Linked DNA regions of Pseudoduganella albidiflava. The protein of the gene in region 1 interacts with the protein of each later gene in a pairwise test. Links are inferred from orthologs where the notes say so. Each region holds a gene or a part of one and is shown in the gene's direction. Other genes may lie near its edges. The genes, in order: dnaE and dnaQ.

Region 1 (17,317 bases):
GCGACCTTGCGCACCGCGTCGTCGAGCTCATTGCCATCGTAGAGCCACACTTCATTGCCCGTCTGGCAGACATGCACGCGGCTCGGCTGTGGCAGGTTCTTGCCGGTCGTCTCGGCCGTGTAGTTGAAGCCCGAGGTATCGCCACGGGGTCGCAGCAACGCGAAATTGTACTTGATCTGCGGATAACGCTCGGGCCGCAGCAGGGGACCGATGGTGGTCACCCAGAAGTGCGGTACCAGGTCGTTGTAGGTGTCGAGGATGTGCAGCTTCTTCGGCATGAACTGCCGCACCTGCGGGCCGGTCCAATAGTCCGAGATGCCGCCGCGCAGCGTGAAGTTCTGCCGTTCCACATCCATCAGGCAATCGGCGATCGGGTTGGTGGTGGCGATGGGCGTGGCGGTGCGTGCGGTGTTCAGGCAGCCGGCCAGTGTCAGCGCGCCACCCGCCAGCAGCACGGCATCCCAGACGAAGCGCGGCACGCCCCGGTCGAGCAGCACGATCGCCAGCACCGCCGCCAGCAGCAGCGGGAAGGTGAAATAGCGGTAGGCGTACTCGTCGCCGAAGCGGCCGGCCAGCAGGGCGCCCAGCAAGGTGAGCAGCAGGGAAGCGCCCAGCATGGCGCCCGTGACGGCGATGCGCGGGCTGTCCTGGAAACCGGCGCGCAGCCCGGTGGCATCGGCCGTGACGCTGCGTGCGAAGTGGAACAGCACGAACAGCAGCGAGGCGGCCAGCAGCACGGCGAGGCTGAACGTGTACGGGTTGGCCAGATCGAAGGCGGCGAGCGTGGCGGCGACGAACAGCGTCATCGCGCGGCCCGCCGGACCGGGTGCGATATTGTCGATGCCGCCCAGCGGCTTGTAGTGCACCAGCACTTTCAGCAGCAGGTCGGCGGCGATCAGCCCGATGACGATGCAGCCGGCCAGCAGCAGCACCCGGCGGCGCGCCTGGGCCATGGCAGCCCCGCGCAGCATCAGCCACGAGCAGGCCAGCAGCAGCAAGGCGGGCATGACCACGGTGAGGTAGAACAGGCTGGTGGAAATGCAGCCGGCAATGGTGATCGCCACGATCGCCAGGGCCGCCCGGCGCGATCCGGTGGCCACGTAGCGCATCGCCATGGCCAGTCCCGCCAGGCCGAACAGCACGGCCGGCAGGTGGTTGTTGGTACTGTAGAAGTACAGCCACATCGACGAGCGGGCCGCTGTCAGCGTGAGGAATGCCATGCCCAGCACCATCACGGCAGCCGCACGCCGGCTCAGCGCCGGGTAGATCTGCCAGCTGAACCACAGCACGGTGCCGGTGAGGATCGCTGCCTGGGCAACGGAAACGGCGAAGATGCGCGTTGCCGCATCGGGCAGGGCCGGATACAGGGCGAAATACAGCAGCATGTCCGGCACGAAGGCGGGGGCGACCGGGAATTTCCAGTCGATCCAGCGGCCGCCATCCTGCACCAGGTCGACCACCAGCTGTTCCATGAAGAGCGAATCGCCGCTCAGGATGGTCTTGAACCGCAGCAGGCTTGCCGCCAGGCCCAGCAGCACCACGGCGGCTACAAGCCAGAGTTTATCCAGTTTCATCGGTTTTGCAGCTTGGGAAAACTGCAAGTATAAACTCTACGGCAGTATTTTGAAGTTAACAATCTCCCCGCGACTTGCCAGGCCTGGTAACTGTTATTTCGTTGAGGCCATTAACTAAAAAGAAATTCCCTTGAAGGGTAATTCCACGGGCCGGCACGAGCGGTATCGTCAGGCGAATATTGGAAGGGGATAATGGCGGCGAATATGCCGTGACTATTATCGAAAGCCGCGCCGTTTCCGGTTCCAGGAATTTTGCCGCGAGCGCTACGCCATAATCCGGCGCAGCGCCCGGCATGCTTCACTGGCACGCTTCACTGGCCCATTCACTGGCACATCACTGGCACATTCACTGGTCCTGCGCCTTGCCGTGGCAATGTGGGCAAGAAACGCCGTACACATATTCCGGCGCCAGTTGCTGGCGCGGAGTGACGATGGCGCGGCAGGCGAAGCATTGCACGGTTTCCGTGGGTTCCAGCCTGGGATTGAGCGCGGTACGGTAGTCGAACACGAAGCAGTCGCCCGTGTAATGGGCGCCGCCCACTTCCTCGAAATACTTCAGGATGCCGCCTTCGAGCTGGTACACGTTGTCGTAGCCGATATTCTGCATGTGGATCGCCGCCTTCTCGCAGCGGATGCCGCCGGTGCAGAACGTGACCACGGTCTTGCCGTCGAAGTCGGCCTTGTGTTCCTCGATCACCTGCGGGAATTCGGTGAATTTGCGGATGCGGTAGTCGACGGTATTGTCGAACGTGCCCACGTCCACCTCGAAATCGTTGCGGGTGTCGACCATCACCACCGGCTTGCCCTGGTCGTCATGGCCCTGGTCCAGCCAGCGCTTCAGGGTTTTCGCGTCCACGAACGGCGCGCGGCCTTCTTCCGGCTTGATCAGCGGCATGCGCATCGTAATGATCTCGGCCTTGATCTTCACCAGCATGCGCTTGTGCGACTGCTCGGCCGACAGGCTTTCCTTCACTTCCAGGTCGGCCAGGCGTGGATCGGCGCGCACCCAGGCCAGGTACTCGTCGATGTTTTCCCGGGTACCGGACAGGAACATGTTGATGCCCTCCGGCGTCAGCAGGATGGTGCCCTTCAGGCCGAGGCGCTGCGTGATTTCCTGGTATTGCGGCCGGAGCTCCTCGAGATTCTCCAGCGTGATGAACTTGTAGGCGGCGATGTTGACGAAGGGGGCGGCGGCAGTTACTGCCGCATGTGACGGTACGGCGCCGGCCTGGACGGGGGCGCCGAGAGTGCTAGCTTGCATAGGGAGTCAGAGTGGGAATAGCGGAACAGCCGACATTATAAGCCCATCGGCGTGCATTTCCACGCTTCCCCGATGCGGAGGAAACCGGCGAAATTCCGCGGAATGTCGCCTGCCTTGCTCGGGACCGGGCGGCTATCGGGCATAGACCCGATCCACCGTGTGCACGCTGCCTGCCGGCGACATGATGTAGAGCTTGCCGCCGTTGATCATGAACGCCCTGCTCTCGGGTTGCTGGGCTGGAATGATGTACTGATCGACAATGAGGGTTCCCGAATCGCCGCCGAAATCGATGTGCCACATCCACTGGTTATGCACCAGCGCGTACGTCACGGCCGTTCCTGTGACCGTAATACGGTGGGCGGGCATGGTGGCGGACACGGCATCATAAGTGCTCGGTACCGCCGCGGCGCCCTCGCTGAACACCACGCCGCCATTGGTGGAGCCGGTGATCTCCACCTGCATGCCGGGCACATTCACACTTTTCGTGGCAATGATGGCGCCCGTGCAGCCCGGGTTCGCGTAGTAATCGGTCCTGGTCGACATCAGCGCCCTGTCGCCGCCAGCCGGATCCTGCGTGACTGAAATTCTTTCGACCGTTCGCCCACCGCAGGCGGCACTCCACTCGCCGAGATATGGCGTGACTTTTGCCGAGAGCACGGGCGAGGAGCCCCCGCTGCTGTCACTGCCGCCACAAGCGGCAAGGCAGGAAGCGAGAAGCGAGGACAGGAAAAACTTGCTGGAAACGCGCATGAAAGGCTTGCCCTGGAGGGTGAAAGACGTGATTGGTGGATGATGTTGAATGCCTCGCCAGGATTGTATGGTTGCACGCCATCGCTCGTCCATGCGGTGGCGTTAAAAATTTGCTACTTGTTGCACATTGCGATTTCCTGGCCCTGCGGTGCCACGGATTCGCAGGCGGCGAGATCGATCGGGGGCGTGGCGGTGCGTGCCGTCGAACGTGACGGCAGGTGCGCGCGTGGACGCTGGCGGAAGAACACGGTGCTCCCTCCCTTTTCCGCATGAGCGCCCGGAGGAATTGCCCGAGATCAGGCACGTCGGGTGTGCCTGATTTCCGGTGATGTCGTGGCCGGCGCGGGAACGGCGGAGCGGCGGGCCTTGGCGGTGCCGTGACCGCGGTGCTTAAAGGCGCTGTGAGCGGTAATTAAGCGAACTTCCCGCCGGAATTACGGTCTGACTTCCTGTTGAGATACTTCATGTATATCAGGAGGCGACATGGGCACGGCGGAGGTTCGAGTACTGATCGAAGCGTTGATGCAGCAACAGCTTTCAGAAGATCAGGTCGCATTGCTGCAGGGCTTTCTTGCCTGCGCCGAACAACCAGGGCGGTGTCATCGCCTCATCGAGGACGCCGCCGGAAAGCCGCCGTGTCCGCATTGCGGCCGCGAGAAGTCTCACCGTTGCGGACAGGCTAGTGGCTTGCAGCGCTATCGCTGCGTGGCGTGCCGGCGCAGCTTTAACGCCCTGACCGGCACACCGCTCGCCCGTCTGCGCCTGCGCGACAAGTGGCTGCAATACTTTCAATGCCTGATCGAGTCGACCCCTGTGCGCTCGGCGGCCAGCCGCGTCGCGGTGGCAAAGTCGACCAGCTTTCGATGGCGCCACCGTTTCATCGCCGCCGTGCTCGGGGCGCCCCGTCCGCAGCTGTCTGGCATCGTCGAGGCCGATGAAACCTACCATCTGGAATCACAGAAGGGCTCGCGCCACCTGGATCGCCCGCCCCGCAAACGCGGCGGCAAGGCCAGCCGGCGCGGCATCAGCAGCGAGCTGGACTGCATCCTCGTTGCCCGTGACCGCAACCGGCAAACCTGTGACTTCGTCACGGGCCGCGGCCCGGTCAGTGCTGGCCAGCTGATGCAACACCTGAAACCAGTGCTGGCGCCAGATGTGCTGCTGGTGACCGATGCCGCCAAGGCGTACCAGGCATTTGCGAAGCAGGCCGGCATCACGCACGAAGCGATCAATGTGCGTGCCGGCATCCGGGTGCGCGGCGCACTCCATATCCAGGGTGTCAACGGATGGCATAGCCGCTTCAAGACCTGGCTGCGGCGATTCAATGGTGTTGCCAGCCGCTATCTCGCCAATTACACCGGCTGGCAGCGCGTGCTCGATGCCGCCGAGCTGACGACGCCGCGCCAATGGTTGCACATTGCCGTGGCGTCAGACTAGCTGATCAGCTCTTTTGTCGCGCTCGGCATGCAAGAAAGTTTCGTGCTCAACGGCAAAGCTACTCAACGCGAACAGCGCCTGCTTAAACCACGGCGCGGCGTGCCTTGCGCCGCCAGGCCAGTGCCGCCAGGCCAGCGCCGGCCAGCAGCAGCGTGGACGGCTCGGGGATGGCCTGTTGCTGGTCCGGCAACCGGTTGTGCACCGACCAGTTCGCATAGGTGATCTTCGACGAGCTGGCGCTATTGCCCGTCGTGGCGTAGATGGCGCTCACGTCCAGGTAGCGGGTCGCCGTGTTGGTGAATGCCGTGCCGCTGAGCAGGATGCGGCCGACATCGAACGCCGTCACGATCGAGCAGGTGAGCGGGTTGCCGCAACCGTTGGTGAGGGCGGGCGACATGTCGTACACGCCCTGGAATACCAGCCGGTCGAGGGCGTCGGAGGCGGCATAGCTTTCCGAGAACGAGTCGAACAGCAGGTTGCTGGCTTGCGGGCGGGTGTCCGAGAACAGCACGTCATACTGTTCCCCGTTTACTTCGACGGCTTCAGCACCCATCAGCACGCCGTTCGACACCAGCAGGATCGGTGCTGCCTGGGCAGCGGCCTGCACACCCAGGAGCAGGGCGCCTTGCAGCAGGATATTTTTTACGAAGGTTCGCACAATGGCTCCTGAAGGTAAATGATGTGTAGCGACTTGAGTTACGTAGTGCCACCAAGCTAAGCAAGGTTGATGCCAGATCGATAATTTTGAGAAAAATCAACGCTGTCGTTGAGCTGGCTCAAATACCCGGCCGGAAAATGTAAAGTTTCTCGACAGCGCTGGATGAGCAGGCGCGTTGGCCGCCAGTACCTCAACGGCGGTAAAATAGCGCCTTCGCCGCACGAAGCCTCACCGCCCAATCGATCCCATGAGTACCGAAGTCCCAGACCTGTCCGTCATCGAGCCCGTTCTTCAGCCCGTTATTCAACCTGTCATTCAGCCCGATGAGCCCGCACCGCCACCCGGCCCGGATTTCGTCCACCTGCGGGTGCACTCGGAATACTCGATCGTCGATGGCCTGGTCCGCATCGACGACCTGGTGAAGGCCGCGGCCAAGGACAGGCAGGGGGCACTGGCCGTCACCGACCTGTCGAACCTGTTCGGCATGGTCAAGTTCTACAAGGCCGCGCGCGGCAAGGGCGTCAAGCCGGTGATCGGCTGCGATGTCTGGATCACCAACGACGACAACCGCGACAAGCCATGCCGCCTTCTGCTGCTGGCGAAGAACCGCGTGGGCTACCTGCAGCTGTGCGAACTGCTGTCGATGGCGTGGCTGACCAACCAGTACAAGGGACGCGCCGAACTGCGCACCGAATGGCTGGCGGCGCTGAAAGACCAGACATATGACGTGATGCCCGGCGAAAGCGGCGCCGATGGCCTGATCGCGCTGTCCGGCGCGCAGTTCGGCGACATCGGCTGCGCGATCGACAACGGCAACCTGGAGCTGGCCGAACGGCACGCCGAAAAATGGTCGGCCATTTTCCCGGGCCATTTCTATATCGAGATCCAGCGCGCCGGGCAGCCCAACCAGGAAGCCCAGGTGCGCCAGTCGGTGGCGCTGGCCGCCAGGCTGCGCCTGCCGGTGGTGGCCACGCACCCGGTGCAGTTCATGTCCGAGCATGAGTTCATCGCCCATGAAGCCCGTATCTGTATCGCCGAAGGCGAAATGATCGCCAACGCGAAGCGGCCGAAACGCTTCAACGAGCAGATGCGCTTCATGACGCAGGAAGAAATGGCGATCCTGTTCGAGGACCTGCCGGGCGCCTTGCAGAACTCGGTGGAGATCGCCAAGCGCTGCAATGTCACGCTCACGCTGGGCAAGCCGCAGCTGCCGAACTTCCCCACGCCGGGCATGACGATCGACGAGTTCCTGGTCGCCGAAACGAAGAAGGGCCTGGAAGAGCGCCTGGTGCAGCTGTTCCCCGACCCGGTATACCGCGAGAAGATGCGTCCCCGCTACGAGGAGCGGCTGGCGTTCGAGAACAACACGATCATCAACATGAAGTTCCCGGGCTACTTCCTGATCGTTGCGGAATTCATCCAGTGGGGCAAGAACAACGGCGTGCCGATCGGCCCGGGCCGCGGCTCGGGCGCGGGCTCGCTGGTGGCCTATGCGCTGAAGATCACCGACCTCGATCCGCTCAAGTACAACCTGCTGTTCGAGCGTTTCCTGAACCCGGAACGGGTATCGATGCCCGACTTCGACATCGACTTTTGCCAGGAAAAGCGCGAGCTGGTGATCCAGCACGTGAAGGACCTGTATGGCCGCGACGCGGTGTCGCAGATCGCCACCTTCGGCACCATGGCGGCGAAAGGCGCGATCCGCGACGTTGGCCGCGTGCTGGACTTCGGCTACAACTTCTGCGACGGCATCTCGAAGCTGATCCCGTTCAAGCCGGGCAAGCCGGTGTCGATCGCCGAGGCCATCGAGGAAGAACCGCTGCTCAAGGAACGCCTCGAGAACGAGGAAGAAGTGAAGCAGCTGCTGGACCTGGCGCAGCAGGTCGAAGGCATCACCCGCGGCATCGGCATGCACGCCGGCGGCGTGCTGATCGCGCCCGGCAAGCTGACCGATTTCTGCCCGCTGTATACGCAGTCCGGCGACTCGGGCGTGGTCTCGCAGTACGACAAGGACGACGTGGAGGCCGTGGGCCTGGTGAAGTTCGACTTCCTGGGCCTGACCACGCTGACGATCCTCGACCGCGCGGTGAACTACATCCGCGAACTGGACCCGGCCGACAAGGACTTCAACCTGGAATCGCTCCCGCTGGACGACCGCGGTTCCTACGACCTGCTGACCAAGGCCAAGACGGTGGCCGTGTTCCAGCTGGAGTCGCGCGGCATGCAGGGCATGCTGAAGGATGCGCGCCCCGACCGCTTCGAGGACATCATCGCGCTGGTGGCGCTGTACCGTCCGGGCCCGATGGACCTGATTCCCGACTTCTGCAAGCGCAAGCACGGCGAGAAGTTCGACTATCCGGACCCGCGCACCGAGGGCATCCTGTCCGAGACCTACGGCATCATGGTCTACCAGGAGCAGGTGATGCAGATGGCGCAGATCATCGGCGGCTATTCGCTGGGCGGCGCCGACATGCTGCGCCGCGCGATGGGCAAGAAGAAGGCCGAGGAAATGGCCGAGCACCGCGAGATCTTCCGCAAGGGTGCCGGCGAGCGCGGGCTGACCACCGAGAAGGCCGACGAGATCTTCGACCTGATGGAGAAGTTCGCCGGCTACGGTTTCAACAAGTCGCACGCCGCCGCCTATGCGCTGCTGTCGTATCACACCGCGTACCTGAAGCAGCACCACACGGCCGCGTTCATGGCGGCCAACATGTCGCTGACGATGGACGATACCGAGAAGGTCAAGATCCTCGTCGAGGATTCGATCGAGGTATGCGGCCTGACGATCCTGCCGCCGGACGTGAACCTGTCGGCATACCGCTTCCGGCCCGACGGCGAACCCCGTTCGGTGACCGGCAAGAAGGTGACCAACATCCGCTACGGCCTGGGCGGCGTGAAGGGCGCCGGCCAGAACGCGATCGAGGCGATCATCGCCGCGCGCGAAGCCGACGGCCCGTTCAAGAGCCTGTTCGACTTCTGCAAGCGGGTCGACAAGCGCCAGATCAACCGCCGTACCATCGAGGCGCTGATCCGCTCGGGCGCGTTCGACTGCTTCGGCGTCGATCGTTCGGTGCTGTTCGCCTCGGTCGGCTTCGCCATGGAATGCGCCGAGCAGGAACTGAAGGCGGCCAACCAGGTAAGCCTGTTCGGCGGCGATGACAGCGACCTGGTCGCCCCGCCCGAATACGTGCAGGCCACTCCGTGGACCGACCGCCAGAAGCTGGCCGAGGAAAAGATCGCGCTGGGCTTCTACCTGTCCGGCCACATGTTCGATTCGTATGCGCAGGAAGCGCGGCGCTTCGCCCGCACCAAGCTGTCGGAACTGGAGCCGTCGCGCGAGCCGCGCATGATGTGCGGCGTGATCACCGGCATCCGCACGCAGATGACGCAGCGCGGCAAGATCCTCATCGTCAGCCTGGACGACAAGAGCGCCGTGGTGGAAGTGACCGTGTACAACGAGATCTTCGAGGCCAACAAGAAGGCCTTCAAGGAAGACGAATTCCTCGCCGTGACCGGCAAGGTGTCGGAAGACCGCTTCACCGGCGGCCTGCGCATCTCGGCCGAGAAGGTGTACGACATCGTGTCGGCCCGCCTGCAGTTCGGCCGCCAGATGGGCTGGCTGCTGCCGGCCGCCGTGGCGCCCGCGAAACTGCAGGAAGTGCTGGCGCCGCACCGCGACGACTACGGCTTGCCGGTGCAGATGCGCATCAAGCCGCAGGGCATCGACTGCACGCTGCAGCTGGGCGACGACTGGCGGGTCGCGCCGTCCGATGAACTCACGCTGGCGCTGGAACAGGTGCTGGGCGCGAAAGAGGTGGCGGTGGAGTACTGATCGCGGTGGGGAAGACGGTAAAGCTCGACTGAAAATCGGAGGCGGACCATGCTGCAATCAAGTCCAGTCCACCCCAAGGGCAAACCCCGGGGTCAGACCCGGCGGGTCTGACCCCAGCCTTTCGCTGTTGGGGTCAATGCATGCGTTTTCACATTCTGGCGCGTTGCGGTCTATCCCTATTTTCAGCTTGCGCGTGGGGCGCGCACGGCGGCGACCAGGTTGCGCACGAAAGCCTTCATGTCGAACCGGTTGTCGAACGCATCGAGCGCCCGGTCGGCCATCTGCGCGGTGTAGGGCGCATCGTCCAGCAACCGCACGATGGCGGCGCGCATCGCGGCAGCGTCGCCTTGCGGCACCAGCACGGCCTCGTTGCCGTCGCTGACATAATCCTCCACCGTCAGCGTGCGCGTGATGACGGTGGCCTTGTTGAAGGCCATCGCCTGCAGCAGCACCATCTGCCCGGCCGAGATATCGGCCACCCCCAGCGGCACCACCACGAAGCGGGCGTTCTTCAACTGGTCGACATAGTCGCCGTCATAGCAGTTGCGCAGCACCTTGACGTTAGGGGGAATCGCCAGGCCGGCCAGCGGCTTGTCGTTGTCGCACACCACGTGGAGCTCGATCGGCAGGCCGGCCACCGCGTCGAACAGCGTGCCGTAGTCGCGGCCGGAGCGCCCGGCGGTGAGGATGTACGGCGAGTTCGACGCCTCCGGCAATTCTTCGCGGCCATAGATATGGGTGCCGTGCGGGATGTAGAACACTTCGGTGCGGCCGTTCGCGAACAGCTCGCTGTAGCGCTCGCGCTCTTTTTTCGAGTGGCAGATGACCTTGTCGACGAACGACATCACGAAGCGGAAGTAGAGCAGGCGCAGCCGGTTGAGCAGCGGATGCTGGCGCGGCGTGAGGATGAAACCCAGCAGCACGATCTGCGTGCGGCGCGAAAACAGGGCGCGCAGCGGCGCGAAAATCAGTACTTCGATGTCCGAACCCAGCACCACCGCCTCGGGATTGGTACGGCTGGTGACCAGCGAGCGGATCCCGGCGCGCAGCGCGAACCAGGCCAGTTTCGGCCAGCCGACGAACAGCAGCTTGAGGCGCGAGTGGTAGCGGAAGCGCACGTCGTCGGCGAACAGCCGGTAGTCGACGCCGAGTTCCTTCAAGCCGAGGGCGAACGGCGAACGCGTGCCGTCCTTGGTATAGGTGGGAAAGAAATGGATCACGGCGGGCCCTGTCGCGGTTGGGAATCAAGGAGTTACCAATCTGTTAATTGTAACCCGTTGAAACCGCCTGTGACCGCCGCGGCGGCACGCGACAAAGCCCGGCGTTGCGCCAGCACAGCAGCCGGCAGCACGGCAGCCGGCAGGGGAGTAGCCGGCAGGTCAGCAGCCGGCAGGACAGTAGCCGGCAAACATGCGGCCCGCCGAAGCTTGTCCGCTGCCCGGCATCGGCCGGGCGCCGCGGACCGCATGCCATGCACCGCCTTACATGTCCTTCAGGCCGGTGATGGCGTAGCCCTTGGTGCCGATTTGCTCGGGCAGGTGTTCGATGTGGAACTCGGGCAGTGTGTCGGCGTCGTCGTCGACTTCCAGCGCTTTGGCTTCCGGTTCCCAGTCGGTATTGATTGCTTCCTGGGGGATCGGCTTTCCTTCCGGCACTGCCAGATACGAAAAGATGCCATCGTGTTCGGGTCGTCGGTAAATATCCAGGCGCATTGCGGTTCCTCCTTGGTGGTTTGCTCAGTCGCCAGCTTGGCAGTACCAGCATGCAAGATCAGTTCGGTACCGCACACGCCGCCGATGCCCGACTGATTGTACTCCGGGGCCGGACGACCGCAAGTTCCGGATGGGAGGGCCCGATCCTGCCATCCTGGCCGGCTCAGGCGTGCGGGGCCAGTTCCGCGGCAAGCTCCTGCAGGCCGGCGGTGGCCACCCTGGTGCCGTCCGCGGCCCGCCGAAGCACGATCTCCCGGTTCGAGGTTTCCTGGTCGCGCCGGTTTTCGTGGTGCCACAGGTGATACACCTCGGTGGCGAAGGCGCCATCCTTGCGGTGCACGCCGGCGTTGAACAGCCGCACCACCAGGTCGGAATCCTCGTGTCCCCAGCCCTTGAAGCTCTGGTCGAAGCCGTTCACCCGATCCAGGTCGCTGCGCCACACGGCCAGGTTGCAGCTCTTGATGCGGCGCCAGCTGAACTTGCGCCGCTCGCGGCCAGCGTCCGGCAACACCATCACGGTCTGCAGGAACTTGTTGAAATCGCCGCCCAGCCGGAGCTTCAGGCGGTCGATCGCCCGGAGCCGGTGCAGGTTCACGTGCGTTTCCAGCAGCACGCGGGTGTACCGCTCCGACAGCAGCACGCGGCTGCCGGATACCAGGAAGCCGGGCCGCGCCAGCCTGCGGTGCTGCGACACGAAGTTCTTTTCCGGGATGCAGTCGCCGTCCAGGAACACGATGTAGTCGCCGCTGGCGGCCAGCGTGCCCAGGTTGCGCACGCGCGCCGCGCGAAAACCTTCATCCGGCTGCCACACGTGCCGCAGCGGCACCGGTGAGCGCCGGCGCAGCGCTTCCACGCAGTCCCGTGTGTTGTTCGTGGAGCCGTCATCAGCGATAATGAGTTCGAAATGCGGATCATCCTGTGCAAAGCAGGCTTCGATCACGGCCGTCAGCGCATCCGGGCGGTTGTAGGTTGTGACAATGACAGAGATTTTTGACGCTGGTTGCATGAAGTCGGCGCGCACCACAAGAACATTGATGAATAAAAATATTGCCAGGCAAGCCGACGACGTAAACCCTGTAGCCGCTGTTTCCACCGTTGCCGCTGTTACCGTCAATTGCCTGGTCTTCCTCCTGCCGTTCCTGACCCTGATCACCAATGCCGGCGTGGGCCTGTGCAGCTTTGGCTTCCTGTTGGCGGCGATCTGGTGCCACAGGCAAGGCTTGCCGGAGTTCCGGCGACATCTTAACGACATCCGCGGCGTTTTGACAGCTTTCGCCGCGGCCTGCCTGTTTGCCGGCCTGACCGTGCTGCTGCACGACGATATCTACCTGCGCAGCTGGGAAAAGCCCAGCCGCATGCTGCTCGCCGTCACGGCGCTTATTGCCGTGCTCGCTTGCCGGCCAAGCCGCATGGCCCTGTGGTGGGGCCTGATCGGCGGTACCGTGGGCGGCGCCTGCGTGGCCGGCTACCAGCGCTGGGTCCTGCACATCGACCGGCCGGGCGGCCTGATGAACGCGATCACGTTCGGCGACATCGTGCTGTGCATGGGCCTGATGTGCCTGGCCGGCGTACTGGATTTCCGCGGCCGGCAACGGATCTGGCCGGCCGTCGGCGTGGTGGCGGGCCTGATCGGCATGCTGGCCACCGGCACGCGCGGCGGCTGGGTCGCGATCGCGTTCGCCGCGCTGCTGTTCCTCAAATACGGGCATTACCTGCGCGGCAGGTTCGCCAAGGGCGCCGTCGCGCTGGTGGCGGTGCTGATGATCGGCGGCTACTTCGTGCCGCAGACCGGCATGAGCGAACGGGTGGAGCAGGGCATCAGCGACGTGCGCACCTATTTCACGGGCGGCAGCGCCTTCACCAACGTGGGTGTGCGCCTGGAACTGTGGAAGGGTGCCGTGCTGCTGGCCACGCGCCATCCCTGGGCACCGAGCAGCCAGGAGCAGGTCAAGGCCGAACTCGGCGAACTGGTGGCCGCCGGCACCCTGCAGCCGTTCGTGCTGGAAGTCGAACATTTCCACAACGATGCGTTGCAGGCGCTCGTATTCGGCGGCGTGCTGGGCCTGGCGTGCTGGTTCGGCACGCTGCTGCTGCCATTCCTGTTTTTCCTGCGCCTGCTGAACGCCCATGAATCGGCGCCGCCCGCGCTGGTGGCGCCGGCGCTGGCCGGGCTGCTGCTGGTGCTGAGCTATTTCAGCTTTGGGCTGACGGAGGTGATCTTCTGGTCCGTGCGCGGCGCCATGTTCTATGTGCTGATGCTGTTCGTGGTGATGGGCCTGTGCCTGAATGCCCGCGAGGGAGCACGGTGATGGCCGCCAACCTGCCACGCATCCTGGTCATCTCGCCGAACTGGATCGGCGACGCCGTGATGGCGCAGCCGCTGCTGCAGCGGCTGCGCGCCCTGCATCCGGACTGGCCGATCGATGTGCTGGCACCGCCCGCCGTGGCCCCCGTGTGGCGGCAGATGCGCGAAGTCGACGAGGTGCTGCAGACGCCGTTCCGCCACGGCCCGCTGCAGTTGCGCGAGCGCTGGCGCTACGCGCGCCTGCTCAAGCAGCGCGGCTATGCCGAAGCGTATGTGCTGCCGAACACGCTCAAATATGCGCTGATTCCGTGGCTGGCCGGCATCCGGCGCCGGGTCGGCTACAAGGGCGAGAGCCGTTACGGGCTGATCAACGTGATGCACCATGACGACGTGCCGCCCCGTCCGATGGTGCCGTTCTATGCGGCGCTGGCCCACCCGCCGGAGGCGCCGCTGGCGCCCGCGCCGAAACCGGCGCTGCGGGTGACCCCGGAACAGGTGGCCGCCGCCTGCGCCAAGGCCGGCCTGGCGCCGGAGCGGGCGCTGGTGGTGTTTGCCCCGGGCGCGGAGTTCGGGTCGGCCAAGCGCTGGCCGCCGGGCCATTTCGCGGCGCTGGCGCAGTTCGTCGTGGAGCGGGTGCCGGGCGCGCAGATAGCGCTGCTGGGCTCGCCCAAGGACCGCCCCGTGTGCGACGAGATCATTGCCACCGTGGCCGGCACGCCGGCCGCGTCCGCCGTGCTGAATGTCGCCGGCCAGACCAGCCTGGCCGAAGCCGTGGCGCTGATCGGCCACAGCGACGCCGTGGTCAGCAACGATTCCGGCCTGCTGCACGTGGCGTCCAGCCTGGACCGCCCGGTGGTGGCGATCTACGGCCCCACCGATCCGGATCACGCGCCGCCGTTCTCGACGGTGGCGGCGGCACTGTCGCTGCGCCTCGAGTGTTCCCCGTGCCGCCAGCGCGAGTGCCCGCTGGGCCACCACGACTGCATGCGCAAGCTCGACGCCGGCACCGTCTGGCGGACCCTGCAGCCGATGCTGCCGGCAGCCACCTCGGCTTGAGCGGAGCAACGGCGATGAAACGCCTGCACCGAAGCGCCTGAGGCGCGGCTTACTCCACCAGCGCCAGTGGCAGTTCCCAGGGCCAGACCAGGCGCCGGCCCACCGTTTCCCGCTGCACCACGATGGCGGCGGACAGGCTGTCGTCGATGCGGGCAGTCAGCTCTTCCACGCGGGCCAGGAGGTCGCCCCGTTTATCGGGATCGGTCTCCCACAGCAGCGCTTCGCGGCAGGCCATGACCGAGGCGCGCTCGATCATCACTTCCGGATGGTTGAACAGCCAGTGCATGAACGGCCGATGGCTGGTGTCCGCCTGCCACATGGCTCCATAGGCATCGATGTACGCGCGTGCCGCGTCCGGCAGCGTGGTGTCGTCGGGATGCCAGGCCACGTGCGGTTTGGGATCGGGATTGCCGCCAAGGATTTCCGCGATGTAGGGATTGGTGACGAAACCGCGCCGCAAGGCCGTGGCGGCGGCGGCCCACCGGCCTTGCTGCAGGTGGGCAAGCGCCAGCTCGTACCAGTAGGGCGGATAAGTCTCGGCATGTTCCGCGAGCACCCCGATCACGCGGTCGTGCTCCTGCACGGTGCCGGCCTGCGGCTCGATGCGCAGCGCCTCGGAACCCAGCAGGTAACGCACGCCCTGGTTGTCGCTGGGGTTGCGCAGCAGCATCTGCTCGATCAGCGCCGTGGCATCCCGGTGGCGGCACAGGCGCACGTGGGCCAGCACCGCGACATGCATCATGCGCAGGTAGGCGCGATTGTCGACGTTGTGCCACGCGATACGGCCGGCAAAGCTTGGCGGGATTTGCCGGTTGGCGATGGCCAGGCCCGCCTGTGCGGCGTCGAGCGCCTTTTCCGGCTTGCCCTGCCGGTACCAGTAAAAGGCGATCTGCGTGTGGGCATCGATGAAATCCGGTGCCTGGGCCAGCAACTGCTGCAGCGCCGCCAGGTATTCCGTATCGCTCAGCTGGCCGGTTTCATGGCCGTCGAGGATGGTGTTGAACTGGCCCAGCAGTGGGCCGTATCTGTCTTCCGTGTAGCCGAATTCGCCCGATTCGGCATCGATGGCTTCGAATTCCAGGGGCATGTCTTGGAAAGGGCGTGGTGGATGAGGCTTGCATGATAGCAGTCCCGATATGTCTTCCTGCCCGCTGCTCAACTGTCACGCCGCTAGCGTCGCCAATCGGCGACGTGTCACCGGACCGCGTCTTGAAGTAGGACTGATCCTACATCATCAAGAGCTATTTTCACCTGATGCGTGCAAGTACCTGTTTACACGGGCATTTCGCTGGTTCTTTGCAACGCGGATTTGTACCTGCGGCAAAAGTGACAATTTGTAAAACCCGCTCCAGCCCCTGTTTTCGAACAGACACTATTTGCTACTTTGTCAGCACTTCGGCGGCCTCATCAATTTCAATTTAGGAGCAAACATGACGAACATGAAGAATATCGCGGCCTCGCTGGCGCTGGCCTGTGCGGCAATGGGCGCGCAAGCAGCGGATATCAGCCTGCCTGCCGGCAGCGTCGACATCATCGATGGCGCGGGTGCCTTCAGCCGCCTGATCACCGGCAACCACTCGGGCGACACCTTCACCGACACGTATGCGTTCGACGTGGCCGGCCTGTCTTCGTTCACGGCCAACCTGTACTCGAGCGCGGGCAATGCCCGTGTCGGCCTGGACATCACGGGCTTCAGCCTGTTCGCCAACGATGGCTCGCTGGTCCGCGCCGGCACGCAGATCGAAACCGGCAAGTACGATGAGTGGAGCCTGGACCTGTCCAACCTGGCCTCCGGCGCCGGCTACTATGTGGCGGTGACGGGTTCGGTGGTATCGCAGGCAGCGGGTGCCTACAGCGGCCTGGTGTCCGTCTCGGCGGTACCGGAACCGGCCACCTACGGCATGCTGCTGGGCGGCATGGCCCTGCTGAGCGTTGCGGCACGCCGCCGTTCGCTGGCGAAGTAACAAAGACAGCAGGGGTCGGCAAGAGAACTCTGCAACAGCAAGACAGCAAGCCGGCAAGGGCAGTCCCGCCACCGCGCGCCGCACCGCCATCGGGCCGCCGAAGAACGCGCGCGGAGCTTCCATCGGTGGTGCTGCCCTTGTCCCGCATCCGCTGTCGACTACCGGCCGCCATTGGTATATCGGTAAGATTTGCTTTTCCACGACGGAGCGTTGCAATGGGCGACTATAACCAGGCGTTCATCGACCACGAAGTCGCCAGCGAAGAACAGGCCCGCGCTCTGGCGGACGCCATCGTCGCCTGGCTGGTCGACGAGCGCATCATCGAAAACCGGCACTGCGACCGGTGCAATGGCGCTGAAGGCGAGTGCTACCCGGCGGGACCCGGCTTCACGAAAGCCTGCACGGATGTCGAGCCGGAAAAGTTCGACTACTTCCGGGAGCAGTTCGAGAGCTTGTCGCCCAATGGCTTGCGGGTCGTGGCCACTCGCGGCCTGGTCATGAACGATCAAGGATGCGAAGACTCGATCACCTGCCCGCGCTGCGGCACGGTGTCGTCCATGGGTGATTACTGGAACGTCGGCGGTCCCTGGTATATGCGGGAAGAGGAGGCCGGCCTGATCGGCTGTGCGCATTGCAGCCAGGCCAGTCCGATCTGGCAGTGGGCCCGTCCGGACGGCGGCTTCGTGATGCTGGCCTTTGAATTCTGGAACTGGTGGCCTCTGTCGGAAGAGTTCATCGCCGAATTCGGCCGCAGGCTCGGTCACCGGT
Region 2 (13,233 bases), 2.6 Mb from region 1 along the record:
GTCGATCATCAGCGTGCCCTCGGTGATCTCGAGCACGAGCTGGTCGCCGGACAGGCCGGAATAGGAAATGGCGTCGTCTAGCACGTCTAAAAACTTGTCACTGCGAAATTGGCGGGGGCTGATATTAACAGAGATGTATAGCGGCCGTTTCGCTGCTTCCTGGAATTGCCTGAGCTGTACGCAGGCCGCCTTCAGCGCCCACGCCCCCAGCAGGTTGATCAGTCCGTTGGTCTCGGCAATGGGGATGAAGCGCGCCGGCGACACCATGCCGAGGGTGGGGTGCTTCCAGCGCATCAGCGTTTCAAAGCCTTCGATCTCGCGCGTGCCGGCATCGACGATGGGCTGGTAATGCAGCACGAATTCGCCTTCGCGCACGGCCTGGAACATGGCCGCTTCGAGCGAGATGTCTTCTTCGGTCGGGCTCGAGTGGCGCGGGCTGTACACCACGCAGCGCGCCTTGCCCGTTTCCTTGGCGCGCGACAGCGCGGCATCGGCCAGCGCGACCAGCCGCACCTCGTCCTCGGCATGCTGCGGATACACCGCCACGCCGACCGATGCGCCGATATAGATGGTGTGCGCGTCGATCTCGAACGGCGCCTGCAGCGTGGCCAGCAGGCGGCCTGTGACCAGGCGGATCTGCTGCTCGTTGAAGGTGCCGGGCAGCACGGCCACGAATTCGTCGCCGCCCACGCGCGCCAGCGTATCGCTGTCGCGCAGCGTCTTGCTCAGCCGTGCGGCGGCCATCTTGAGCACCGCGTCGCCGACCGGGTGGCCCAGCCCGTCGTTGACCTTTTTAAAACTGTCCAGCCCGATGGCAGCGACGGAGAAACCCTGGCCCGAACGGCGCGCCTGGGCAATCGTCATGCGGATGCGGTCCGACAGCAGCAGGCGGTTCGGCAAGCCGGTGAGAAGGTCGTGCGTCGCCATGTGCCGCAGGCGTTCCTCGGCGGCTTGCTGTTCCGACAGGTCGCGGCCCACCACCAGCAGCTGCGCCGATCCATCCGCGCCGGCAAAGGTGGAAAAGCGCAGGTCGAACCAGACGTCGCTGTCGGCCGGCTGCAAGCGCAGTTCAAGGCGCGCCACGCCGCTGTTCGCCAGCCCCGCCAGCGCGCCCTGCAGGGCGGCCCGATCCAGTTCGGACACGAACACCGCCAGGGCGCGGCCCACCACGGTGCGTTGCGGGCCCAGCACCGTCATGGCGCGGCGGCTGGCGAACAGCACGTTTCCCGCTGGATCGAGCCGGAACACGATATCGCCGGCTTCTTCGAGCATGGCGTCGAAAGCAAGCCGTGCGGAGTCGGGCGGTGGCGTCGTGGAACTGGAAAGCATGGCGATGCTGCGGTCTTTTCTGGTATCTCGTGCTGCGGCGGGCGATTGAACCCTGTTGGTACGCGATCCGGGCGAGACGGGCGGTCACGTTGCGTGAATGTATCACTTTACCGCAAGAATTACATGAAAGAGAGCAACATTTACCCTGCTTGAGAGAAAAACTGTTGCTCCATGGACTGAAAGAGGGGATTCGCGGGGATGGCGGTGCGGCTACCTGTGCAGCAGCTTCGTCGTGCGACTGACGTGTGACCCGCGATCGCCGGCTCGGATGAATTTTGTGCGCGCGGGCTGGCCGAGCGGATCGTGCTCGCCGTGCAGGCCGGACTGCTGCTGCGGCATGCGCTGGCATTCGTGGCGGACGCCTTCGTGGCGTCGCGGCTAGCGCGGGAGCCGGGCGGGGCGCATGGCCGGCTGCCCGCCGGCACCGATCGCGCCGCGATCGTGGAGCGCGCCCTGGCCATCGCCTGACTTGCCCTAACTGTTTTTTCGGCCGCGGCATGGACAGCGCGCATCGCGGGCTGTGATAATGCGGGACACAAACCGTCTGCACTTTAGTCAACATGAAACAAGATCCGCGCTTCCCGAACCTTTTCATTACCGATCATCCGCTGATCCAGCACAAGCTGAGCCACATGCGCGACAAGGCAACGTCGACCCGCACGTTCCGCGAGCTGCTGAAGGAAATCACGCTGCTGATGGGCTATGAAATCACTCGTGACCTGCCGCTGACGACGCGCGAGATCGAAACCCCGCTGATGACGGTCGACGCCCCCGTGATCGCCGGCAAGAAGCTGGCCGTGGTGCCGATCCTGCGTGCCGGCATCGGCATGAGCGATGGCTTGCTGAACCTGGTGCCATCGGCCCGCGTCGGGCATATCGGCGTGTTCCGCGATCCGGCAACGCACCAGCCGGTCGAGTACCTGGTGCGGTTGCCCGACCTGGTCGACCGCACGTTCATCCTGTGCGATCCGATGGTCGCCACCGGCAATTCGGCCGTCCACGCCATCGAAGTGCTGAAGAACCGCGGCGTGACGGACGACCAGATCATTTTCCTGGCGCTGGTGGCCGCGCCCGAAGGCATCACGGTGGTGCAGAAGGCGCACCCGGGCGTGAAGATCTACTGCGCGTCGCTGGACTCGCACCTGAACGACCACGCCTACATCGTGCCCGGCCTGGGCGATGCGGGCGACCGCATTTTCGGCACCAAGTAAGCGGCGCACCGACACACGTGGCCGCGCCGCTCGATCCCCAGTACCGGCAGCGCCTTCAGGCGCTGTCCGACATGTTCGCCGCCACCATTCCGGCACGCATGGGCGAGATCGCCGATGCCCTGGCCGCCGCCGGCACGGCGCCCGGCCCCCGGGAACTGGAACGGCTGCACCAGGCACTGCACACGGTAGCGGGCTCGGCCGGTTCATTCGGCTTTGCCGCGCTGGGCGAGGAAGCCCGGCGGCTGGAGCAGGCGGTGCGCGGCCAGCTGGCCGGCGAAGCGGGCTGGGCCGCACTCATCCCGCAAATCCACACCTATCTCGACCGGGTCAGCCGGGATCCCAAGTCCCCCTCTTTTCCCGCGCACGATTGATATTAATCAAACAGCCACTGCCGATATTGTCTATAGTTACACATATGCCGAACGACGCGAGGGCACTCTTGCGAGGCGGGCATTTCGAGGGTGGCTTGAAGTTGGCTTGAAGTTGGCTTGAAGTTGGCTTGAAGTTGGCTTGAAGTTGGCTTGAAGTTGGCTTGAAGTTGGCTTGAAGTTGGCTTGAAGTTGGCTTGAAGTTGGCTTGAAGTTGGCTTGAAGTTGGCTTGAAGTTGGCTTGAAGTTGGCTTGAAGTTGGCTTGAAGTTGGGCTGGAGTGGAAGGCAGCTTTGGTTCCGATCCGGTTCCCAAATCAATTGCATCCATCGATTTGTCGTCTCCCGAGCTTCAAAAGTGCAAGAATCATTGTTAGAGAGCATTTTCCATGGGCTTTTCCAGGATTTTTCCTCTCGTTCATGTGATTCTCATCACTTTTCACTCGACAATAGCGAATATTTTCGCAAAATCGTGCCTCACGACGTGCTTTTGGCGCTGTATTCGGTATAATGCGGGATCGTTTAGATTCAAGGGTAGTGCAGTTTGTCTGCCATTGCATACTTGCTTCAAACGATATCACGGGCGCAAGCTCATTTAACTGTAATAGGAATTGTAATGGCAACTGGTATCGTAAAATGGTTCAATGATTCGAAGGGTTTTGGCTTCATCACCCCTGACGAAGGCGGCGAAGATCTGTTCGCTCACTTCTCGGCGATCCAAAGCAATGGCTTCAAATCGCTGCAAGAGAACCAGCGCGTATCTTTCGATGTAACCGCTGGCCCGAAAGGCAAGCAAGCATCGAACATTCAGCCTCTGTAATACGCTGGATCTAACGACACAAAAAATCCTCGGTTTCCGGGGATTTTTTTCGCCTGTCGCTGTTGAATCGATGTCTGGAGAGTGGGCTGCTTTACGCTCCCAGGACCGGGCCGCGGCCGGATCACCTGCAATTGCCAGCCATCCGCGTTGCGCTCTCCCGTCTGCGTTCGCCAGCCGATCGGACGGCGAATTCTTCCGCTTCCCAGGCTTTAGCCCGCTGATCTGCCGAGTGCCGACGTTTGAGCGCTGGTTTTTGGCCGCGTACCTTTGGCCGAGTGCCTTGGCCGCATGCCTTTGACCGGGCACCGGTGAACGCTGGCCTTTGGCGGGCTAGCCTTTGGCCCAATATCCCGGCTGCGCGTAGGTGCGCCGCAGGAAATCGACAAACGCGCGAATCCGCAGCGGCAGGTGGCGCCGCTGGGCGAATACCGCATAGATGTTGTCGTTGCCGGGCGCCGCATATTCATCGAGGACGGTGACCAGCCGCCCCGCTTCGATGTCGACCCCCACTTCCCACATCGACCGCCAGCCCAGCCCTTTGCCCGCCAGCACCCAGTCGTGCAGCACGGCGCCGTCATTGCAGCTCATGTTGCCCGCCGTGCGAAGCGTGACGTTCTTGCTGCCGTCGCGGAACGTCCAGCCGCGCTGGCTGCCGGCGCTGCTGATCGCCATGCAGTTATGGCGCGACAGGTCTTCCAGCGTTTTCGGCACGCCATGGCGCTGCAGGTAGGAAGGGGCGCCGACGACCACCCGGCGGTTGTCCGCCAGTTTCAGGCTGACGAGGTTGGAATCCTCCAGCGTGGCGATGCGGATCGCGACATCCACGCCTTCGCCGATCAGGTCGACCACGCGGTCGTTCAGGTTCAGTGTGACGGTCACGTCGCGGTGCTCGGCCACGAACGACGGAATCAGCGGCGCTACATGGTGGCGGCCGAAACCCGCCGGTGCCGAAATGAGCAGGTGGCCGGTCGCCCGGGCACTGCGTTCCGCCGCGGCCGCTTCCGCACTCTCCAGGTCCGCCAGGATACGCTGGCAATCTTCGAGGAACGCGGCGCCTTCGTCGGTCAACGCCAGCTTGCGCGTGGTACGCTGTAGCAGCTTCACGCCGAGGCGCTGCTCCAGTGCATCGAGGCGGCGGCCGATCACGGCTGGTGCGATACCTTCGGCGCGCGCGGCGGCAGACAGACTGCCCCGCGCCACCACTTCCACGAACGTGGAGATCTGCTTGAACTGATCCATAACCTCGATTTATGACAAATTTGCACAGATGAAGTGATTATTTGTCTTGTTTAGATAAGTTTGCAGTCAATATACTTCAAGGCATCCAATTTCACCAGAGCACAAAGGAGATCGACATGAGCATCACGTTACCGGCAGGAATGGAAATCACGGGCGAGATCAAGCCCGGCTATGAAAGCGTTCTGACGCCGGAAGCGCTGGAGCTGGTGGCAAAACTGTCGCGTGCGTTCGAGCCGCGCCGCCAGGAATTGCTGGCTGCCCGCGTGGAGCGTGCGAAACGCCTCGATGCAGGCGAGCGTCCCGACTTCCTGGCTGAAACGGCACACATCCGCGCCGGTGACTGGACGATCGCGCCGATCCCGCAAGCCTTGCAGTGCCGCCGCGTGGAAATCACCGGCCCGGTCGAGCGCAAGATGGTCATCAATGCGCTCAATTCCGGCGCCGACAGCTACATGACGGACTTCGAGGATTCGAACACGCCGAACTGGGACAACCAGCTCACCGGCCAGCTGAACATGATCGATGCCGTGCGCAAGACGATCTCGCTCGAGCAGAACGGCAAGTCCTACAAGCTTAACGAAAAGACGGCAACCCTGGTCGTGCGGCCGCGCGGCTGGCACCTCGATGAAAAGCATGTGCTGGTCGACGGCAAGCGCGTCTCCGGCGGCGTGTTCGATTTCGCGCTGTTCATGTTCCATAACGCCCGCGAACAGCTGGCGCGCGGCGCCGGCCCGTATTTCTACCTGCCGAAGATGGAATCGCACCTGGAAGCGCGCCTGTGGAACGACATCTTCGTCATGACGCAGGACGAACTGGGCCTGCCGCAAGGCACGATCAAGGCCACCGTGCTGATCGAAACGATCCTGGCCGCGTTCGAGATGGACGAGATCCTGTATGAGCTGCGCGAGCACAGCGCCGGCCTCAACGCGGGCCGCTGGGACTACATCTTCAGCTGCATCAAGAAATTCAAGGTCGACAAGGACTTCTGCCTGGCCGACCGCCCGAAAGTGACGATGACGGCGCCGTTCATGCGCGCCTACGCGCTGCTGTTGCTGAAGACCTGCCACAAGCGCAATGCGCCGGCGATCGGCGGCATGTCGGCCCTGATCCCGATCAAGAACGATGCGGAGAAAAACGAAACGGCGATGGCCGGTGTGCGCAACGACAAGGCGCGGGATGCCACCGATGGCTACGACGGCGGCTGGGTCGCCCACCCGGGCCTGGTTGGCCTGGCCATGACGGAATTCACCAAGGTGCTGGGCGACGCGCCGAACCAGATCGGCAAGCAGCGCCCGGACGTCGAGGTGACGGCGGCGGACCTGCTGAACTTCCAGCCGGAGGCGCCGATCACCGAAGCGGGCCTGCGCTACAACATCAACGTGGGCATCCACTACCTGGGCAGCTGGCTGGGCGGCAATGGCTGCGTGCCGATCCATAACCTGATGGAAGATGCCGCCACGGCCGAGATCAGCCGTTCGCAGGTGTGGCAATGGATCCGTTCGCCGAAGGGCGTGCTCGACGATGGCCGCAAGGTCACGGCCGATATCGTGCGCTCGATGATCGCCGAGGAATTGCCGAAGGTGAAGGAGTCCGCACCGGACGGCACCAGCCCGAACTACGATCGTGCCGCGCAGATCTTCGAGCAGATGTCGACCTCCGAATCGTTCGCGGAGTTCCTCACGCTGCCGCTGTACGAGGAAATCTGACCGGAGACATTTGACGGCGGGGCCGGTTCAAGGCCCGCATCCGCTGGTATCGGGGCCTTTGATTCGCATCAGAGGCCCCTTTCGCATCAGGGGCCCTTTTGCATCACAGGCCCGTCTCGCATCAAAGGCTTCAATTCGCATCAGAGGCTTCCATTCGCATCAAAGGCTTCAATTCGTATCAGAAGCCTCTTTTCCTGCCACAGGGAGAGGCCTCTTTCGTGCCTAGGCCTTGCGCTCCGCCAGCGCGGGGCGGGCCAGGAATTCCTTCAGCCGCGCCTCGTCGATCCGGTGCCCGGCAATGCGCCGCAACAGCAGGTCGATGCGGTCGCCTCCCCAGAACAGCTCGCCCATGTAGCTGAACGTGGGCACGCCGAATACGCCGGCCGCCGCGGCGCGCTCCGTCGCATCGATCAGTGCCTGCTTGATCGCGGGCTCGCTCGCGGCCGCCTGCAGCGCTTCGCCGTTCAGGTCGCACTCCGCGGCCAGCGCCTTCAGCACGGCAGGGCTGGAAAGATCCAGGCCGCGCTCCCAGCATGCCTGGGACAGCATGAACGTGAAGCGGCGCCGGCTCGTCAGCGAGGTGATCGCCAGGCACATGCGCAATGCCAGCAAGGGATTGAAGGGATGGCCCGGCGGTCCGCGGAACGGCAAGCCGTGCGAATCGGCGATGCGCATCACGTCACGAAACAGGAATTCCCGCTTGGCCGGCACTTCGGCCGGGCCTTTCGTGCCATGCGCCTTCAGCAAGCCCGCGAGCAGCACGGGCTCCATCTCGAGGTGCACGCCCGCCGCTTCGATGCGGGCGATCTGTTTCGTGGCCAGCCATGCATAAGGGCTGATCGGGTCGTAGTAGAAACGGACTTTTTCCATATCTGTTCCTGTCAAAAATGGTTCTTCCATTCGCGCAGCGCCGCGAAAACGGCGAGCGGGGCGGCATTGGCCGCCACCTTTCCCGCCGCGGCGAGGCGCTGTGCGATCCGTTCGTCGCGGTAGCGCAGGAAGGGATTCGTTGCGCGCTCGACGGCAATCGTGCTCGGCACGGTGGGTACACCATGTTGCCGCTTCTTCGTCTCCGCTTCCATGCGCGCCCGCAGTGCTTCGTTACCGGGTTCGATCTCCAATGCGAACCGCAAGTTCGACAAGGTGTACTCGTGCGCGCAAAAAACCTCGGTATCCGGCGGCAGCGCCGCCAGCTTGTCCAGCGACGCCGCCATCTGCGCCGGCGTTCCCTCGAACAGGCGGCCGCATCCGCCCGCGAACAGCGTGTCGCCACAGAACAGCCAGTGCGGTCCCATGCCGGGCGCGCCATCCGCGGCGCCGGCGTAATACGCGATATGGCCATGGGTGTGCCCCGGCACATCCAGCACGGCCAGTCCCAGGCCGATACCCGGCACCGTGATCCTGTCGCCTTCGCCCAGCGGCTGCGTGACGGCGGCGATGCCGTCGTTCCGCGGACCGAACACGGGCACGTCGAACCGCTGCAATAACGCCGGCACGCCACCGATATGGTCACGATGGTGGTGGGTGAGTAGAATGGCGGTAAGCGTCAGCCCGCGATCGCGCAGCGCAGCCAGGATGGGTTCGGCATCGCCGGGATCGACGACCGCCGCGCGGCTGCCGTCATGGACCAGCCACAGGTAATTGTCGTTGAAGGCCGGCACGGGCAACACTTGCAGCGCAGCTCCCGCGGGAACTGCTGAAGCCGGCACCGAAGCTGACACTGAAGCTGACACTGAGGCCGGTGCGGAAATCGCGGCGGAAATGCGGTCGATCGAAGTCATCGGCAAGACGGCGTCATGGAACACGGCATCATGGAACACGGCATCACAGGGAACACGGGGTCATCCTCACTGGGGTACTACCAAGGGAACGCATGGATAGCGCAGCATCCGAAAAATCCATTATAGCGCTGGACAGCTGGCTTCAAACGCCGGCCGGCCGCTATGTGCGCGCCTGGGAGCAGAACCGCCTGGATGTGCTGACAGCCGATATCTTCGGCTATAACGCGCTGCAGATCGGCATGCCGCAGATCGATGCGCTGGCGGCCAGCCGCATGCCGCACAAATGGCTCGCCGACACGCTGCCCGGCCGCACCGTCGACACCGGCGGCCGGCCGGTCTCGCTGACGCTGGATCCGATCGAGCTGCCATTCCCGTCGCAGAGCCTGGACCTCGTCGTCATGCCGCACGTGCTGGAATTCGCGGCCGAGCCACACCAGGTGTTGCGCGAAGTGGAACGCGTGCTGATCCCGGAGGGCCAGCTGATCATTTGCGGCTTCAACCCGGCCAGCCTGTGGGGATTGCGGCAGATGCGGGGCAGGGTGACGGGCACCCGCTACCTGCCGCGCGGCGAGCAGATTTCCATGCCGCGCATGAAAGACTGGTTAAAATTGCTCAACATGGGCGTCAGCCACAGCCACTTCGGCTGCTATGCTCCTGCCTGCCGCACGGAACACTGGCTGGCCAGGTATGCATTCATGGACCGCGCCGGCGAGCGCTGGTGGCCGTACTTCGGCGCCGTGTATCTTGTCCAGGCGATCAAGCGGGTCAAGGGCATGCGGCTGATCGGGCCGGCGTGGAGCAAGAAGAAGGCGAAGTCGCCCGTGGCGGTACCTGCAACGAACAAACACAAGGATCATGGATAAAGTCGAGATTTTTACGGACGGCGCGTGCAAGGGTAATCCCGGCACCGGCGGCTGGGGCGCGCTGATGGTGGCGGGCGAAGCGCAAAAGGAACTGTTCGGCGGTGCGCTGAATACCACCAACAACCGGATGGAGCTGCAAGCCGTCATCGAATCGCTGAACGCATTGAAGCGGCCCTGCGAAGTCGTGCTGCATACGGACAGCCAGTATGTGCAGAAGGGCATCAGCGAGTGGATCCATGGCTGGAAGGCGCGCGGCTGGAAGACCTCGACGAAGGAACCGGTGAAAAACGCGGACCTGTGGCAGGCGCTCGATATCGCACAATCCGTCCACAAGGTCGACTGGCGCTGGGTGCGCGGCCACAACGGCCATCCGGGCAATGAACGGGCCGACATGCTGGCCAACCGCGGCGTGGACGCGGTGCGCGCAAGGTAGATGAGGAAAGAGCCCAAGGCGTTGAAAGGCGCCTGAGGCTGGGAATGGGCCGAGGGGAAAAGCCGAGGCGAGGGAAAGAGCCGATGGGGCAAGCCGGCTTCTTCGCTGTCTTTCTTGCTATACTGCACGGCTCATCCAGAACAGCACTTCGCACCATGCGCCAGATCGTCCTCGATACCGAAACCACCGGTATCAACCCCAAGCTGGGCAACCGCGTCATCGAGATCGGTTGCGTCGAGCTGGTCAACCGCAAGCTGACCGGCAATAACTTCCACCGCTACATCAATCCGGACCGCGACTCGGAAGAGGGCGCGCTCGCCGTCCACGGGCTGACAACGGAATTCCTGTCCGACAAGCCGCGGTTCCGCGAGATCGCCGAGGAGTTGCGCGAGTATATCCGCGGTGCCGAGGTGATCATCCACAATGCGCCATTCGACCTGGGGTTCCTGAACCACGAATTCCGCATGCTGAACCTGCCAGCCTTCGACGAGCATATCGGCGGCGTCATCGATACGCTGGTGCAGGCGAAGGAACTGCGGCCCGGCAAGCGCAACTCGCTCGACGCGCTGTGCGATCACTACGGCATCTCGAACGCCCACCGCAAGCTGCACGGCGCACTGCTCGATGCCGAACTGCTGGCGGACGTCTACCTGGCGATGACGCGTGGCCAGAACAGCCTGGGCATGGATATCGAAGTGGAAGAGGTGGCCACCGGCCTGCACCTCGAACAGGTGGCGCTGGCCGAGATCCTCGTCGTCCGTGCCTCGGCCGAGGAAGTGGTCGCGCACGAAGACCTGCTCAACGGGCTGGACAAGGCCGTGAAGGGGACCAGCGTGTGGCGTACCGCCGCCTGACGCGACGGGGGCAACGTGCCAGCCTTGCTCAGCAGGTGCTTGACCTGGCGCAAGGCGGCACCTATAATACTGCTTCTTCGGGAGGTTAGCTCAGGGGTAGAGCACTGCATTCACACTGCAGGGGTCGCAAGTTCGAAACTTGCACTTCCCACCAGGATTCGTTTGACCAGCTTGGATTGGTCAGCCAAGGCTTGCAACGTTGCGTTGCAGGCCTTTTTTGTTTGCGCGAATCGGGTGCGAACGTCGCTGTGTGGCCCGGTCCGCGCTCTCACGGTCGAGGCATTCGAACCTGTACAGCGCTCATGCATATTGCGTCGAGGCTGCCAGTGCGAAGGAAGCCCCGCCAACGGCGCACGGAAAGACATACCACAGCGACGCCGCGAGAACTGCGGCGAGAGCCGGCACCAGGCCTCACCATCCGGCACCGACACAAGCTTTTATCGAACAGACGGAGCGTCATCATGAACGACTTTGTTTTGCGCGGCGCAACCAGTGCCGATGCGGGTGCAATGCTGGCGCTCCTTCGTTCGGTAGCATCCGAGGGTGATAGTCTGCCATTCATGAACGATGTGGAGAGCGGCTTCATCGACAGCCAGTGGTTGGGCGCTCGGGGATGTGTGGTCGCCTGTCGGGGCGACCTGTTACTCGGTATGTACCGCTATGGCGCCAATATGCCGGGGCGCGGTTCGCATATCGCGACAGCGACGTTCCTGGTTTCCCGACATTCCAGGGGACAGGGGCTCGGACGTGCGCTGGTGAGGCACTGTATCGACTCGGCGCGAGCTTCCGGATTTCGCGCCATGCAGTTCAACCAGGTGTTGGCCACCAATACCGCCGCGCTCTCGCTCTATCGTTCACTGGGCTTTAAAAGGGTGGGCAGGATACCCGAAGCATTCGCCCACCCCAGGGACGGTTATGTCACGGCGTACGTGATGTACCTGGACTTGCGCCAGCCTCGGTGCGGGGATTGAGGCAGCTTTCAATCGTGCTGTCGCTGGCCGTACGCGCCCGCGCCGGCTCGCATCCAATGCGGCGTCATGCCGTCACAAGGTAACGACGATCTTGCCGAACTGGGCATTCGACGCCATGTACCGGTGTGCCTCCACCATTTCATCGAATGAAAATGTCCTGGCGATCACGGGGCGGAAAACGCCTGCGCTGACTCCGTCCAGGATAAACCGCTGCGCCGCCGCCAGCCGATGCGGATCCGTCAGGAGTTCATGAACTAGATAGCCGCGCAGCGTGAGACGCTTGCTGAGTACTGAAGACAGCGGAAATGGCGTTGGCTCCTTGCTGAGCCCACCGTATTCGACCAGGATACCGCCTGGCCGCATCGCCTCGGTCAGGGGAATGAAAAGCGGGCCGCCCACCGGATCGAATACGACACGCACACCGGCCGCTCCGGTGTGGGCAACGAGGGCCGCAGCCATGTCTTCATCGTCCATGGCGACTACATGCGCAGCCCCAGCCTCCAGCAGCTCTTGCTTCTTCTGCGCCGTTCGTGTGACCGCGATCGGTGTGGCACCGACATGACGAGCGATCTGGATCGCAGCGAGTCCCACGCTGCTGGATGCTGCCGTGATGACGACCTGGTCATCGGGCGTCAATTGCGCGATGTCGACCAATGCGCCATAGGCTGTCAGATACGCCATCCAGAGCGCCGCTGCGCTCGCCCATCCCAACCCGGGCGGATGCTTGATGATACGGTCGGCAGGAACATTCACGATCTCGGCGTACGTTGGCCACCGGCTCATCGATACAGGCGGCACCACGCTGACAGCGTCCCCGAGCGCAATCGATGTTACGCCGGCACCGAGCGTCGTGACGATACCCGCAGCTTCCAGGCCGAGCCCGGAGGGCAGGGCAGGCGTCTCGATGTACGTACCTTCCCGCATCAGCGCTTCGGCGCGATTGAGTCCCAGCGCCATGACGGTGATCTGTACCTCCCCTGGTGCTGGCGGGGCTACTTCTGCCTGTTCGATCCGCAATACTTCCGGGCCGCCATGCTGATGAAACTGGATAACGCGTGCCATCGTCAACTCCCAATCGTTAGTGTGGAAATCAGTCTAGAGCTGCGAGGCGTTGCGATAAACTGTCAGGTAATTTCTTCAGCAATAACCAGGAGTGGGGAATCGACCGACTAACCAGCATGGCCGTCTTTGTGCGCGTGGCCGATCTGGGCTCGTTCGCGGCCGCCGCGGACGAGCTGGCGCTGTCCGCCACGATGGTCGGCAAGCATGTGCGCTTTCTTGAAGAGCGCCTGCGCGTCCAGCTGATCCATCGAACGACGCGCCGGCACTCGCTGACCGAATTCGGCCGCGCCTACTACGAGCGTTGCAGGGCGATCCTGGCGGAGGCTGACGCCGCGGACGCGATGGCGACGGATCAAACGCATGCGCTGCATGGTCGCTTGCGGGTCACCGCGCCCGTCCATTTTGGCCGGCACTGCGTTTTGCCCGTCCTGCTCGACCTTGCGCGCCACTATCCCGGGCTAGAGCTCGATCTGTCGTTCAGCGACCGCCTGGCCGACCTGGCCGAGGACGGCTATGATCTCGCAGTCCGGACGGGAACGCTGGAACCGATCCCCGGACTTGTCTCGCGCCGTGTGGCCAGCCAGGCAATGATCGTCTG

Evidence for each region.
Region 2: the proteins of dnaE (region 1) and dnaQ interact in binary tests that used the Escherichia coli proteins (3 or more experiments, as listed by UniProt). The link is inferred for Pseudoduganella albidiflava from one-to-one orthologs.

The regions. Positions count from the first base shown.
Region 1 is NZ_CP036401.1:718,476-735,792, forward strand. What follows is about bases 5,585-9,712. They hold dnaE (DNA polymerase III subunit alpha), read left to right. Parts: upstream 5,585-5,927; coding sequence 5,928-9,512; downstream 9,513-9,712. Other genes in these bases: EYF70_RS03135 (PEP-CTERM sorting domain-containing protein), read right to left, coding at 5,585-5,680; EYF70_RS03145 (glycosyltransferase family 4 protein), read right to left, coding at 9,695-9,712. In the rest of the region: EYF70_RS03115 (TgpA N-terminal domain-containing protein), read right to left, coding at 1-1,574; EYF70_RS03120 (sulfurtransferase), read right to left, coding at 1,921-2,835; EYF70_RS03125 (hypothetical protein), read right to left, coding at 2,968-3,585; EYF70_RS03130 (IS1595 family transposase), read left to right, coding at 4,069-5,022; more of EYF70_RS03135, read right to left, coding at 5,105-5,584; more of EYF70_RS03145, read right to left, coding at 9,713-10,732; EYF70_RS03150 (DUF6139 family protein), read right to left, coding at 10,994-11,224; EYF70_RS03155 (glycosyltransferase family 2 protein), read right to left, coding at 11,388-12,230; EYF70_RS03160 (O-antigen ligase family protein), read left to right, coding at 12,259-13,533; waaF (lipopolysaccharide heptosyltransferase II), read left to right, coding at 13,533-14,585; EYF70_RS03170 (tetratricopeptide repeat protein), read right to left, coding at 14,635-15,672; EYF70_RS03175 (FxDxF family PEP-CTERM protein), read left to right, coding at 16,016-16,549; EYF70_RS03180 (hypothetical protein), read left to right, coding at 16,765-17,317. UniProt on the Escherichia coli protein: DNA polymerase III is a complex, multichain enzyme responsible for most of the replicative synthesis in bacteria. This DNA polymerase also exhibits 3' to 5' exonuclease activity. The alpha chain is the DNA polymerase catalytic subunit.
Region 2 is NZ_CP036401.1:3,277,540-3,290,772, reverse strand. The notes cover bases 8,791-11,752. They hold dnaQ (DNA polymerase III subunit epsilon), read left to right. Parts: upstream 8,791-9,903; coding sequence 9,904-10,602; downstream 10,603-11,752. Other genes in these bases: EYF70_RS13575 (zinc-dependent alcohol dehydrogenase family protein), read right to left, coding at 11,646-11,752; EYF70_RS13580 (GNAT family N-acetyltransferase), read left to right, coding at 11,064-11,573; rnhA (ribonuclease HI), read left to right, coding at 9,308-9,748; EYF70_RS13600 (class I SAM-dependent methyltransferase), read left to right, coding at 8,791-9,315. Also shown: EYF70_RS13650 (putative bifunctional diguanylate cyclase/phosphodiesterase), read right to left, coding at 1-1,329; EYF70_RS13645 (hypothetical protein), read left to right, coding at 1,642-1,797; upp (uracil phosphoribosyltransferase), read left to right, coding at 1,890-2,540; EYF70_RS13635 (Hpt domain-containing protein), read left to right, coding at 2,558-2,911; EYF70_RS13630 (hypothetical protein), read right to left, coding at 2,914-3,237; EYF70_RS13625 (cold-shock protein), read left to right, coding at 3,523-3,726; EYF70_RS13620 (LysR family transcriptional regulator), read right to left, coding at 4,057-4,965; aceB (malate synthase A), read left to right, coding at 5,082-6,671; EYF70_RS13610 (2-hydroxychromene-2-carboxylate isomerase), read right to left, coding at 6,894-7,541; gloB (hydroxyacylglutathione hydrolase), read right to left, coding at 7,553-8,452; more of EYF70_RS13600, read left to right, coding at 8,545-8,790; more of EYF70_RS13575, read right to left, coding at 11,753-12,635; EYF70_RS13570 (LysR family transcriptional regulator), read left to right, coding at 12,752-13,233. UniProt on the Escherichia coli protein: DNA polymerase III is a complex, multichain enzyme responsible for most of the replicative synthesis in bacteria. The epsilon subunit contain the editing function and is a proofreading 3'-5' exonuclease.